Regions from separate parts of the Nocardioides coralli genome, predicted to be linked through region 2. Evidence: predicted binding sites of a transcription regulator. Region 2 holds the regulator's gene; each other region holds the start of a gene.
The links. The regulator HrcA, encoded in region 2, represses chaperone genes, less so after heat shock. The targets are predictions, from matches to a motif close to TTGGCACTCGNNNNNNNCGAGTGCCAA.
Positions count from the first base shown of each region.

Region 1: the regulator HrcA is predicted to act here: its motif matches at 2,439-2,465, upstream of groES (co-chaperone GroES).
Region 3: the regulator HrcA is predicted to act here: its motif matches at 2,645-2,671, upstream of groL (chaperonin GroEL).

Region 1 covers NZ_CP082273.1:790,038-794,624, reverse strand. Annotated here, with positions in the region: gene K6T13_RS03905 (hypothetical protein) at 1-159, opposite strand, end outside; gene groL (chaperonin GroEL) at 263-1,882, opposite strand; gene groES (co-chaperone GroES) at 1,998-2,291, opposite strand; gene K6T13_RS03890 (class I SAM-dependent methyltransferase) at 2,545-3,702, shown strand; gene K6T13_RS03885 (glycoside hydrolase family 3 protein) at 3,709-4,587, opposite strand, start outside.
Region 2 covers NZ_CP082273.1:1,264,765-1,269,351, forward strand. Annotated here, with positions in the region: gene K6T13_RS06195 (DUF4870 domain-containing protein) at 1-132, opposite strand, end outside; gene K6T13_RS06200 (DUF3097 domain-containing protein) at 129-986, opposite strand; gene K6T13_RS06205 (hypothetical protein) at 1,001-1,249, opposite strand; gene K6T13_RS06210 (MBL fold metallo-hydrolase) at 1,283-2,131, opposite strand; gene hrcA (heat-inducible transcriptional repressor HrcA) at 2,218-3,222, shown strand; gene dnaJ (molecular chaperone DnaJ) at 3,256-4,425, shown strand; gene K6T13_RS06225 (16S rRNA (uracil(1498)-N(3))-methyltransferase) at 4,428-4,587, shown strand, end outside.
Region 3 covers NZ_CP082273.1:2,991,224-2,995,810, forward strand. Annotated here, with positions in the region: gene K6T13_RS14730 (serine hydrolase domain-containing protein) at 1-748, opposite strand, end outside; gene groL (chaperonin GroEL) at 849-2,480, opposite strand; gene K6T13_RS14740 (DUF2157 domain-containing protein) at 2,753-3,958, shown strand; gene K6T13_RS14745 (GDYXXLXY domain-containing protein) at 3,955-4,428, shown strand; gene K6T13_RS14750 (pilus assembly protein) at 4,448-4,587, opposite strand, start outside.

The DNA of each region.
Region 1 (4,587 bases), 470 kb from region 2:
CACCACGCCGACCAGGAAGGTGAGCATGCCCGCCAGGAACAGCGGGCTCTCTGCCGGGCTGCGGTCGAGCCCACCCGCGGTCCCGATCGCCACGGCCTTGACCGCCCAGATCACCACTGCCCCGGTCGTCGCCCAGGTGGCCACCCTCGCTGCCGTCATGGGGGAAGTGAAGCACCCGCGAGCCCACCGCACGGGCAACCCGCCGGGGACGACGACGGCCCACCCGGTGAGACCGGGTGGGCCGTCGCGTTGAGCAGGTGGCTCAGTGGCCGTGGCCGTGGCCATGGCCGGCGGCAGCCGGCTCCTCCTCCTCGGGCTTGTCGACGACCAGCGTCTCGGTCGTCAGCAGCATGGCGGCGATCGAGGTGGCGTTGACCAGCGCGGAACGGGTCACCTTCACCGGGTCGAGGACGCCCTGGCCGACCAGGTCGCCGTACTCGCCGGTCGCGGCGTTGAAGCCGGTGCCGGTGCCGCCCTCGCGGACCTTGGCGACCACGACGTAGCCGTTGTCGCCGCCGTTCTCGGCGATCCAGCGCAGCGGCTCGTCGGCGGCCTTGCGCACGACACGGACGCCGACGGCCTCGTCACCCTCGAGCCCGAGGTCGTTGTCGAGCACCGAGACCGCGTGGATCAGCGAGGAACCACCGCCAGGGACGATGCCCTCCTCGATCGCGGCGCGCGTCGCGGAGACGGCGTCCTCGATGCGGTGCTTCTTCTCCTTCAGCTCCACCTCGGTGGCGGCGCCGACCTTGATCACGCAGACGCCGCCGGCCAGCTTGGCCAGCCGCTCCTGCAGCTTCTCGCGGTCCCAGTCGGAGTCGGTGTTCTCGATCTCCGCCTTGATCTGGTTGACCCGCGCCTCGACCTCGGCGGCGTCGCCGGCCCCGTCGACGATCGTCGTGTTGTCCTTGGTGACCACGACGCGCCGGGCCTGGCCCAGCACCTCCAGACCGACCTGGTCGAGCTTGAGCCCGACCTCGGGGGCCACGACCTGGCCGCCGGTGAGGGTCGCGATGTCCTGCATCATCGCCTTGCGACGGTCGCCGAACGCCGGGCTCTTGACGGCCACCGCGGTGAAGGTGCCGCGGATCTTGTTGACCACCAGCGTCGAGAGGGCCTCGCCCTCCACGTCCTCGGCGAGGATGAAGAGCGGCTTGCTCGCGCCCATGACCTTCTCCAGCAGCGGCAGCAGCTCCTGCACCGAGGAGATCTTGCCCTGGTGGAGCAGGATGTAGGGCTCGTCGAGGACGGCCTCCATGCGCTCCGGGTCGGAGACGAAGTACGCCGAGATGTAGCCCTTGTCGAACTGCATGCCCTCGGTGAACTCGAGCTCGGTGCCCATGGTGTTGGCTTCCTCGACGGTGATCACACCGTCCTTGCCGACTTTGTCGAAGGCCTGCGCGAGGAGCTCGCCGATGTGGCTGTCGCGGGAGCTGATGGTGGCGACGGAGGCCATGTCCTCCTTGGTCTCCACCTCGCGCGCGGTCTCGAGCAGCGCGTCGCTGACGGCCTCGGCCGCGGCGTCCATGCCGCGCTTGAGGCCCATCGGGTTGACGCCGGCCGCGACGGCCCGCAGGCCCTCGTGGACCATGGCCTGCGCGAGCACCGTCGCGGTGGTCGTGCCGTCACCGGCGATGTCGTTGGTCTTGGTGGCGACCTCCTTGGTGAGCTGGGCACCGAGGTTCTCGAAGGGGTCGTCGAGCTCGACCTCACGGGCGACGGTTACTCCGTCGTTGGTGATGGTCGGGGCGCCCCACTTCTTGTCGAGCACGACGTAGCGGCCCTTGGGGCCGAGGGTCACCTTGACGGTGTCGGCGAGGGCGTCGACACCGCGCTCGAGCGCGCGGCGGGCGTCCTCGTCGAACTCCAGGATCTTGGGCATGGGGTTCCTCGTTCTCCTCGTGGGTGGGGAAACGGATAGTCCCTAACGAACGGGCTGACGATTCCGGGGAATCGCGACCGTTTCGTTAGGGACTATCGCGAAAAGGGGTGGAACGTCAGCCGACCACGGCGAGGACGTCGCGGGCGCTGAGGATCAGGTACTCCTCACCGGCGTACTTGACCTCGGTGCCGCCGTACTTGCTGTAGATGACCTTGTCGCCCACGGCCACGTCCAGCGGGACGCGGTTGCCGTTGTCGTCGATGCGACCGGGACCGATCGCCAGGACCTCGCCCTCCTGGGGCTTCTCCTTGGCGGTGTCGGGGATGACCAGGCCGGAGGCGGTGGTCTGCTCGGCGTCGAGGGGCTTCACGACGATGCGGTCCTCGAGGGGCTTGATGTTGACCGACACTTCTGATCAACCTCTACTTTCTCTTCATCCTGCGGAGGAGCCCGGCGGCTCCGGGACGTTTGTGCCTGCGGGGGACGTACGTCGTCGCGGGTGCCGTGCGTCGTCGCAAGCGCTGGCACCCTCAGGGCGAGAGTGCCAGATCAGACGCTAGCACTCACCCCACGTGAGTGCCAGAGTGGGCTGCCCAGGCCCGACCGTGTCGACCGGCTCCACCTGCCGGGAGCCCCACCCGCTCCTCTGACAGGATCGGCGGATGCACCTCGACGCCTTCCGGTGGCTGCTCACCGACGACGGTCAGCAGCTGCTCGCCGCCGCCGAGTCCGAGACCGGCGAGGAGCTGGCGGTGCAGTCCCGGCTGCGCAGGTTGGGCACCTCCGACCAGGTGGCGGCCGCCCTCACCCAGGTCGAGCTGCGACGCCGCGCCGTCGACAAGTTCGGCGACCTGGCCCGCCGGATGTACTTCACCCCCGAGGGCCTCGAGCAGGCGACCCGGCTCCCGGTCGCGCGCCACCGCGCGGCCCGGCTCGAGGCGGCCTCGACCACCACCGTCATCGACCTGGGCTGCGGCATCGGCGGCGACCTCGTCGCGGCCGCGGCGGCGGGCATGACCGTGGCGGGAGTCGACCTCGACCCGGTGCGCGTCGCGGTGGCCGAGGCCAACCTGGCGGCGCTGGGGCTGCCCGGCGCGGTCACGGTCGCCGACGCGACCCGGCTCGACACCTCCCCCTTCGACGTGGCGTTCGCCGACCCCGCACGGCGCTCCGCGCGCGGTCGGCAGTTCTCCGTCGACGACTGGACGCCGCCGTGGTCGTTCGTCTCGGAGCTGTTCCGGCGCGCCGCGTGCGTCAAGGTGGCCCCGGGCATCCCCCACGACCTGGTTCCCGCCGAGGTGGAGGCCGAGTGGGTCAGCGACCACGGCGAGGTGAAGGAGGCCGCGCTCTGGTCGGAGAGGCTGGCGACCGTCTCGCGCCGGGCCACGGTGATCGGCCACGGTGGCCTGGCGACGATCACCGACGAGGACGACGACGCGGCGGAGGTCCGGGCCGTGGCCGACTACCTCTACGAGCCGGACGGCGCGGTGATCCGGGCGGGGCTGGTCACCGCCGTCGCCGCGGGGGTCGGTGGCGGACTCGTCGACGAGCACATCGCCTACGTCACCTCCGACCACGCCTTCCGGACCCCGTTCGCCCGCGGCTACCGGGTGACCGAGGAGCTCCCCTACCGGGAGAAGCCGCTCCGCGCCGCCCTGCGCGAGCGTGGGATCGGATCACTGACGATCAAGAAGCGCGGGGTCAGCGTCGTGCCCGACCAGCTGCGACAGCGGCTGTCGCTGCAGGGTGACCGGGCCGCGACGCTGGTACTGACGCGGGTCGCCGGCCACGGGACCGCGCTGCTCGTCGAGCCGCTCTAGGCGGCGTCAGACCCCGCAGCCGGCACGGGGTACGCCGGGCATGTGGACCGGCAGCCGGCCCGGTGCGGTCGCCTGGCCGGTGAGCACGTCGACCAGTGCGGACATCGCTCCCGGGGTGGCCCCGTAGGTCGCCACGCGCACCCGCGCGCGGGACGAGGCGAGCACGTAGGGGGTGTCCGTGGCCACGGCGACGTCGCCGGTGACCGGCCCGTCGCCGTACCCGGCGAAGGCCACGCGGGCCGCGTCGCCGAGCCGTTCCTCCTCGTCGGCCTGCCACGCGGCGAGCGCCTCGCGGCGCCGGCGCTCCTGCCGCTGCCACCGACGCACCCGGTCACGGTGGTCTGCGCGGGACTCCCCCGCCCGCCGCTCGGGACGCGGGCGCGCGTCCGCGAGCCGGTCCGGCGGCCTCCGGGGCACCCGGACCTCCAGCCCGGCGGCACGGGCAGCCGGGATGAAGGCCCTCGCCGTGCCCGGGTCACCCAGCGGGACCACCGCGTCGCCGACGAGACGGCCCTCGCACGGCCCGGCGACCACGGTGACCGCGGCGGCCGACAGCTCGCGCGACGCCGCGCGCGAGGAACCCGCCGGCACCCCGCGACCGTCGCGGACGGTGTGCAGGAGCAGCGCGATCTGGCGGGCCGCGGACTGCACCAGGCGGGTGCGGGTCAGAGTCCCCCGGCGCACCGCCCGGACCAGGGCCAGCCGGGCCGCTGCCGGATCCGGCGGCATCAGCAGCACGTCGTTGCCGGCCCGGATCGCCTGCACGGCCACCGCCGCCGGGTCGCGCCGCCGCGTCACGGCTGCCATCTGGAGCGAGTCGGTGACCACGAGGCCCTCGAACCCGAGCTCCTCGCGCAGCAGGCCGGTCACGACCTTGCGGGAGAG
Region 2 (4,587 bases):
CAAGGCGATGTAGGCCGAGACGAGGGTGCCGATGTGGGACACCAGGGCCCAGTTCTTCGCCTCCTGGGTGACGGCGTCGCCGGGGCCGTGGGCCGGGTCGCCGTACGGCGGCTGCCCGTGGGGATCGCTCATGGTTCCAGCGTAACGAAGTCGATGAGCTCCTCGACGCGTCCGAGGAGCGCCGGCTCGAGGTCCTGGAAGCCGCGCACCCCGCCCAGGACGTGGCGCCAGGCCCGGGCGATGTCGGCCTGGTCCCGGTGGGGCCACCCCAGCCGCTGGCAGGTACCGCGCTTCCAGTCCTCGCGTTTCGGCACCGCCGGCCAGGCGCCGATGCCCAGCCGCTCCGGCTTCACCGCCTGCCAGATGTCGATGAACGGGTGACCCGTGATGAGCACGTGCGGCCCGATGTCGGACCGCGCGATCGCATCGGCGATCCGCTTCTCCTTCGACCCGGTGACGAGGTGGTCGACGAGGACGCCGACCCGACGTCCCGGGCCGGGGCGGAAGTCGCGCAGGTGCGCGGCCAGATCGTCGACGCCCCCGAGGTACTCGACGACGACGCCCTCCAGTCGGAGGTCGTCACCCCACACCTTCTCGACGAGCTCGGCGTCGTGGCGGCCCTCGACGTAGATCCGGCTCTGCCTGGCCACCCGCGCCTGGGCCCCGTGGACGGCGACCGAGCCGGAGGCGGTCCGGGTCGGCCGTGCCGGTGCCGGGTTGCGGGCGGGCGCGGTGAGGATGACGGGTCGCCCCTCGAGCAGGAACCCCGCTCCCAGGGGGAAGGTACGCCGCGAGCCGCGCCGGTCCTCGAGGGTGACGGTGTGCAGGTCGCGGTCAACGGCGACGATCTCGCCGCAGAAGTCGGTGGTGACCTCCTCGACCACCTCGCCCTTCTCCGCCGGTGCCTCGACGGCGCGACCGCGGGCGGGAGCGCGCCAGTCGGTGGCGAGGACGTCGGTGCCGTAGCGGTCGCGCGGGGAGGTCACCGCGACACGGTAGGTCAGTCGTCGGTCCCGCCCGCTGCGGACGCGCCGTCGTCGTGGGAGTCCGACCCGGTGTCGCCCGAGTCGCCCGCGTCGTCCGCCTCGTCCTCGGACTCCTCGGCGGTCTTGCCGCCCTCGAGGTCGAGCTCGTCCGGGTCGACGTCGTCCGCCAGCGGCTCGGCCAGGGGGTTGTCCTCCCCGGGCTGGAGGTCCTCGGGGAGGTCCTCGTCACGGATGCCGCCGGGCTCACTCTCGGATTCGCTCATGGCCGCAAACTAGCGGGTCGGCAGCGGACCGCGTCAGACCAGCGGCAGCCGTTTCTGGCTGCGTGGCAGCTGTTCGTAGCCGCGCGCCACGGCGTGCTCGAGCAGCGACGGATCCCACGGCCACGTGGCCTCGGTCAGTGCGTCGGCGAGCGGGACGCCGCGTCCGGCGAGGTCGCGGATGGTCTCGGCCACGACGCCCAGCTCGTCGTGCTGGCGCTCGACGAAGGCGCGGTCGACGAGGGCGCCGTGACCCGGCACCACGACGCTGGTGGGCTTCAGGAGTCCGATCACCAGGTCGAGGGTCAGCGGCCAGTCCATCGGGAAGGAGTCCGGACCCAGGGACGGCGGCGCCGACTCCTCGACGAGGTCACCCGCGAGGAGCACGTCGGCGTCGGGGACCTGCACCACCAGGTCGCCCGCCGTGTGTCCGCGTCCGGGATGGAGCAGCTCCACGACCCGGTCGCCGAGGTCGATGACCCGGACGGAGGAGAAGGTGTCGTCGGGCAGCACGACCTCCGTCGCGAGCACCTCGTCGCGGTGCGGGTCGTCGGACTCGGCATAGCGCCGCCGGACCCCCTCGGCGCCCGCGGCGAGCTCGGCGGCTGCCTCCTCGTGCGCGGTGACCGGCACCGCGCCGAACTCCTGGCGCAGCCGTCCGTTGCCGAAGGTGTGGTCGTGGTGCCAGTGCGTGTTGACGATCCCGATCACGGACCCGGCGGCCAGGCGGCGTACGTCGGCGGCGACCTCACCCGCCGCGGCGGCGGACCCGTGGGTGTCGACGACCAGCAGCCCCCGGTCACCCCCCACGACGGTCACGTTGAGGTCGAACCACTCGTGCCGCGCGACCCACACCCGGTCCGCGACCTCGTCGAAGTCAGCCACGCCCCCGACCCTAGTAGGCTTGGCACTCAGATCGAGCGAGTGCCAGAATCGTGGGCTGCCGGTCGAGAGCGTGAGGAGGTGTCGGCGTGCAGGACGATCGTCGTCTCGCCGTCCTCCGCGCGATCGTCGAGGACTACGTGGCCACCGAGGAGCCAGTCGGCTCGAAGGCACTGGTGGAGCGCCACCGGCTCGGTGTCTCCCCGGCGACGGTCCGCAACGACATGGCCGCGCTCGAGGAGGAGGGCTACATCACGCAGCCCCACACCAGCGCCGGCCGGGTGCCGACCGACAAGGGCTACCGGCTCTTCGTCGACCGGCTCACCGCGATCAAGCCGATGACCCCGGCCGAGCGCCGCGCGATCGCCACCATCCTCGACGGCGCGGTCGACCTCGACGACGTCGTCAACCGCTCGGTGCGGCTGCTCGCGCAGCTCACCCGGCAGGTCGCCGTCGTCCAGTACCCCACCCTGAGCCGCAGCACGGTCCGCCACGTCGAGCTCGTGGCCCTGGCCCCCACGCGGGTCCTGGCCGTGCTCATCCTCAGCACCGGGCGGGTCGAGCAGCGCATCGTCGAGGTGAGCGCCCCGCTCACCGACGACTCGCTCGCCGACCTGCGCAACGCCGTCAACCGGGCGGCCGCCGGCGCCGTGATCGCCGAGGCCGTCACCTCCCTCGGCCAGCTCGCGGTCGAGCAGCCGACGACCGCGTCCCTGGCCGAGGCGCTCGCCGAGGCCATGACCGACCACCGCTCCGACGAGCGGATCGTCGTCGGCGGCGCCGCCAACCTGGCCCGCTTCGGGACCAGCTTCGAGTCCGACGTCCGCCCGCTCCTCGAGGCGCTCGAGGAGCACGTCGTCCTGCTCAAGCTGCTCGGCGAGGTCACCGGCGACACCGTGACCGTCCGGATCGGTCACGAGGGCCCCTACCAGGAGCTGTCGACGACGTCGGTCGTCGCCACCGGCTACGGGCCCGGCGACGAGGCGCTCGCGACCCTCGGGATCGTGGGCCCCACCCGCATGGACTACCCCGGCACGATGGCCGCGGTCCGGGCCGTGGCCCGCTACGTGTCCCGGATCCTCGACGAGGCCTGAGGGCCACCACCTCCGACCAGAAGGAAGCAGTTCTTGAGCCAGGACCCCTACGACCTCCTGGGTGTCGACCGCGACGCCGACGGCGACGCCATCAAGAAGGCCTACCGCAAGCTCGCGCGCCAGTACCACCCCGACGTCAATCCCGACCCGGCGTCGCAGGAGCGCTTCAAGGAGATCTCGCGCGCCTACGAGGTGTTGTCGGACCCGCAGAAGCGGGCGGCGTACGACCGGGGCGGCGACCCCTTCGGCGGGGTCGGCGGCTTCGGCCAGGGCGCGGGCTTCTCCTTCACCGACATCATGGACGCCTTCTTCGGCGGCGGTGCGGGCCCGACCCAGGGTCGCGGGCCCCGGTCGCGGGTGCGTCGTGGGCAGGACGCGCTGATCCGGATCGAGGTCGACCTCGCGGAGGCGGCCTTCGGCGTGACCCGCGAGCTCAAGGTCGACACGGCCGTCGTCTGCGGCACCTGCCACGGCGAGGGGGCCGCTCCGGGCAGCAAGCCCGTGACCTGTGAGACGTGCCGGGGTGCCGGCGAGGTCGCCCACGTGCAGCGGTCCTTCCTCGGTGAGGTCCGCACGCTGCGGCCCTGCGCGGCCTGCCGCGGCTTCGGCACGGTCATCCCCGACCCCTGCCGGGAGTGCTCCGGCGACGGCCGGGTGCGCTCACGTCGCACCCTCACCGTCAAGATCCCCGCCGGGGTGGACACCGGCACCCGGGTGCAGCTCACCGAGCAGGGCGAGGTCGGCCCGGGCGGAGGCCCGCCCGGCGACCTCTACGTCGAAATCGGGGTGGCCCCGCACGAGACCTTCACCCGGCAGGGCGACGACCTGCACTGCACCGTCACGGTGCCGATGACCGCGGCTGCGCTCGGGACCACCCTGACGCTGCCGACGCTCGAGGCCGACCTGGTCGCCGACCCCGACGACACCGAGGTCGAGACGGAGTTCGAGCTCGAGGTGCGGGCCGGCACCCAGTCCGGCTCCGAGCAGGTGCTGCGCGGCCGCGGCGTCCCCGGGCTGCGCGGGGGGCGGGGCGACCTGGTGGTCCACCTGGTCGTGGAGACCCCGACCCGGCTCGACCCGCGCCAGGAGGAGCTGCTGCGCGAGCTGGCAGCGATCCGCGGCGAGGAGCAGCCGAGCGGGCAGGTGCGGCCCTCGCAGAAGTCGGTCTTCGGCCGGCTGCGCGACGCCTTCAACACCCACTGACGATGTCGCTGCCCGTGCACCTCGCGCCCCTGCCCGACGGGGTCGCAGCCGGGTCGGTGGTCGAGGTGACCGGCGACGAGGCCCACCACGCCGTCGCCGTGCGCCGGTTGCGCGTGGGGGAGCAGGTGGTGCTGACCGACGGCCGTGGCACCGCGGTGACCG
Region 3 (4,587 bases), 1.7 Mb from region 2:
CCGGGAACCGGTCGGCCTCGAGCAGGCTGCGCCCCCAGTGGTGCAGGTCGCGCGCACTCGACCACACGTTGGATCCGCCGTGGAAGCCCTCGCCGTCCTCGATGTCGTGCTCCTCCCAGCCCTCCGGCGTGGGTCGGTAGCCGCGGGCACGCTCACCGGGCCAGTCGGCGACCCGGGCCGGGCGCACGAAGGTGCCGGCCATGCCGAGCGGCTGGGTGACGCGGCTGGCCAGGAGGTCGGCGTACGAGGTGTCGAGGGCCCGCTCGACCACGAGTGCGGCGAGGTCGTAGCCGGTGGAGTCGTAGTCGAAGCAGTCGTCCCGGTCGCGCTCGGGCGTCCAGCCGCCCGCGACCGTCAGCTCGTGCAGGTGGCGGTTGGTGAGGCACTCCCCCTCGGGCAGCCGCGAGAAGTACCAGCCGTAGTCGGGCAGCCCACCGGTGCGGTGGGTCAGCAGGTCCAGGACCGTCAGCTCCGACGGCAGCCCCGGGAGGTACGTCGCCACCGGCTCGGTGACGTCGAGGGCACCCTCGTCGTGGGCCTGCCAGACCAGTGCGGCGGTGAAGGTCTTGGCCACCGACCCGGTGTCCGCAGGTGTCGTGGGCGTGAAGAGCCGGCCGACCTCGAGGTCGGCGAGCCCGACGGCCGCCTCGACGACCCCGCCGTCCGGGCCGGACAACGCCACCGCCCCCTGGAACCACCGCCTCCCGGCCAGCTCCTCGAGCGCCCGCTGCAGCCCCTCGACGTCCACGCGCGCAGCATGGCGTCGGGCGTGCGGACACGCAACAGGGCCCCGGTTCGGGAGAACCGGGGCCCTGTGCGTCGTGCTCAGCCGAGCAGCGGGAGCTTCCTCAGAAGTCCATGCCGCCCATGCCGCCCATGTCACCGCCACCCGGCATGGCCGGGGCCTTCTCGGGCTTGTCGGCGACGACAGCCTCGGTGGTGAGGAACAGTGCGGCGATCGACGCGGCGTTCTGCAGCGCCGAGCGGGTCACCTTGGCGGGGTCGAGGATGCCGGCACCGATCATGTCGACGTACTCGCCGGTGGCGGCGTTGAGGCCGTGACCGGCCTCCAGACCACGCACCTTCTCCACGATGACGCCGCCCTCGAGCCCGGCGTTGACCGCGATCTGCTTCAGCGGCGCCTCGGTCGCGGCGCGCACGATGGCGGCACCGGTGGCCTCGTCGCCGGCGAGGTCCAGCTTCTCGAAGGCGGACTGGGCGGCCTGCAGGAGCGCGACGCCACCACCGGCGACGATGCCCTCCTCGACCGCGGCCTTCGCGTTGCGGACCGCGTCCTCGATGCGGTGCTTGCGCTCCTTCAGCTCGACCTCGGTGGCCGCGCCGACCTTGATGACCGCCACGCCGCCGGCGAGCTTGGCCAGCCTCTCCTGCAGCTTCTCGCGGTCGTAGTCGGAGTCGCTGTTCTCGATCTCGGCGCGGATCTGGTTGACCCGACCCTCGATCTGGGCGGCGTCGCCGGCGCCCTCGACGATCGTGGTCTCGTCCTTGGTGATGACGACCTTGCGCGCCTGGCCGAGCAGCTCGACGCCCGCGTTCTCCAGCTTGAGGCCGACCTCCTCGGAGATCACCTGGCCGCCGGTGAGGATCGCGATGTCCTGCAGCATGGCCTTGCGCCGGTCACCGAAGCCGGGAGCCTTGACGGCGACCGACTTGAAGGTGCCGCGGATCTTGTTGACGACCAGCGTGGACAGAGCCTCGCCGTCGACGTCCTCGGCGATGATGACCAGCGGCTTGCCGGACTGCATGACCTTCTCGAGCAGCGGCAGCAGGTCCTTGACGTTGCTCACCTTGGAGTTGGCGATGAGGACGTAGGGGTCCTCCAGCACCGTCTCCATCCGCTCCGGGTCGGTGACGAAGTACGCCGAGATGTAGCCCTTGTCGAAGCGCATGCCCTCGGTCAGCTCGAGGTCGAGCCCGAAGGTGTTGGACTCCTCGACGGTGATGACGCCTTCCTTGCCGACCTTGTCCATCGCCTCGGCGATGATCTCGCCGACGGTGGTGTCAGCAGCGGAGATCGACGCGGTCGCGGCGATCTGCTCCTTGGTCTCGACGTCCTTGGCCATGCCCAGCAGCTGCTCGGCGACCGCGTCGACGGCGGTCTCGATGCCGCGCTTGAGGCTCATCGGGTTCGCACCCGCGGCGACGTTGCGCAGACCCTCGCGCACCATCGCCTGGGCCAGGACGGTCGCGGTCGTCGTGCCGTCACCGGCGACGTCGTCGGTCTTCTTCGCGACCTCCTTGACGAGCTCGGCCCCGATCTTCTCGTAGGGGTCCTCGAGCTCGATCTCCTTGGCGATCGACACACCATCGTTGGTGATGGTGGGCGCGCCCCACTTCTTCTCGAGGACGACGTTGCGGCCCTTGGGACCGAGCGTGACCTTGACCGCGTCGGCGAGGGTGTTCATACCCTTCTCCAGCCCGCGGCGGGCCTCCTCGTTGAACGAAATCAGCTTCGGCATAACTCCTGTGATTCCTTCTGGGAGTCGTATGGGTGACCCGGTGGGTTGCCCGCGACGGACGGCCCGTCCGGAGGCGGCGAACCCTGCTCGCCGGACCGGGGGCGGACCTCAACGTCACCGCGTCGGTTGTTGTCACTCTCATGCTACGAGTGCCAGCTCAATGTTTAGCACTCGGGGTGGTCGAGTGCAAACAGTCGGGGGACCCGTTCGGACCACGTGTCGTGAGTCTTCCTACCCATGTGGCGCCGGCGGCGGAGGAGGACGCTGGAACCATGAACACCGACCTCGTCCACCGCGACGACACCCACGTGGCCACCCCGGCCCAGCTGGCGTGGCTGCGAACCCAGCTCGACGAGTGGCGCCGGGAGGGGCTGCTCGCCGACGACCAGGCCTCCGCGATCTGGGGCCGCTACCGCGTCAGCCGGCGGTTCTCGGTGGCCCGGCTGCTGCTCGCGCTCGGCGGTCTCTTCGTCGGGATCGGTCTGATCTGGCTGGTCGCCGCCAACCTCGACCAGCTCTCCCCCCTGACCCGGTTCGGCCTGATGGTCGCCATCTGGCTCACCCTGCTGTTCTCGGGCGAGCTGCTCGCCCGGCGGGCGCAGGCCGGACGGGCGCCGGTCGCGCTGGTCTTCTCGCTCCGGCTGGCGGCGGCGCTCGCGGTCGGAGCGGTCCTCTTCCAGGCGGCGCAGAGCCTCCAGGTGGCGGCGTACGAGCCGAAGCTGCTCGGCTTCTGGGCCGTGGCCGCCCTCCTGCACGCGTACGCCGCCCGGTCGCTCGGCCCGCTGCTGGTCGGCCTGGGCGCCGGCGTGGTGTGGCTGGTCTGGGAGGCCGCGTGGTCCGAACCGAGCGTGATGGGGGTGATCCTGTCCATCCTGCTGGCCGCCGTGGTCCTCCTCGGCGTGGCCGCCGTCCACAGCACCCGGATCACCCACTTCGCGCCGGCGTACCGCGAGCTCGGTGCCGCGCTGGCGCTGGTCGGGCTGTTCGTCGCGGCGCTCCCCGACATCACGACCGAGGACTTCGCCTGGACCGCGGGGCTCGTGGTCGCCGCAGTCGCCGCGGCCCTGGCCGTCGGCGCCGGCACCGCGCTCGCCCGGGGCACGCAGCGGCTCGAGCCCGTGGCGGCCGTCGCCGTCGCCGCGGTCGGCATCGGCCTCGTCCTCTGGGACCCCGACGTCGACACCAGCGCCCTGGACCTCCAGGACTGGCTCCACGCGCTGGTCAGCGTCGGGGTGTACGTCGTCGTCGCGGTCGGCGTCGCCGTCCTCGGGACGCTGCGCGACAGCTGGCGGCTGACGGCGCTCGCCACGGCGGGGCTGGTCGTGTTCACGACCGTGCAGGCCTTCGCGGTCTTCGCGCAGATCATCCAGGGCGCGTGGCTGTTCGTGGTGCTCGGCCTGGTGTTCCTGGGCACCGGGTTCCTCTTCGACCGGGCCCGCCGTGAGCTGGCCTCCGCACTCGAGGGAGACGACCGATGATCATGTCGACGACCCGGATCGTGGCCCTGGCGGCCGCCCAGCTCGCCCTGGTGGGTGGGGCGGTCGCACCCCAGCTGATCAGCCGCACCACCGGTGAGGACTACCGCATGCGCGTGGCACCGGTCGACCCGATCGACCCGTTCCGCGGTGCCTACGTGACCCTCGGCTACCCCGACCTCAGGCTGGGCGAGGATCGCGGGACGCGAGGCGAGGACGGCGAGGTCTACCTGACGCTGGTCGAGGAGGGTGGCTTCTGGGTCCTCGACGAGCGGACCCGCACCCGGCCCGAGGACGGCCCCTACCTCACCTGCCAGGACCGGAGCTGGGAGCTGCGCTGCGGCATCGAGTCCTTCTTCGCCCCGCAGGACGAGGCGCTCCGGCTCGAGGAGGGGCTCGCAGATGGCGGCGTCGCCACGGTGCGCATCGACGACCGGGGCGTGGGCACCGTGATGGCGGTCGACGGCGAGTGAGCCGTCACCGGCCGGGCGATCAGCTGGGGAGCTGGATGAGCTTGATGCCGCCGCTCGCAGAGGTGATCGCCGTGACGAACACCGACGCCATGTCGTCGCCGCTGGCGGCACAGAAGAAGAAGTCGCCGTCGCTGTTCTCGATCGCCCGCTGGGCGACGT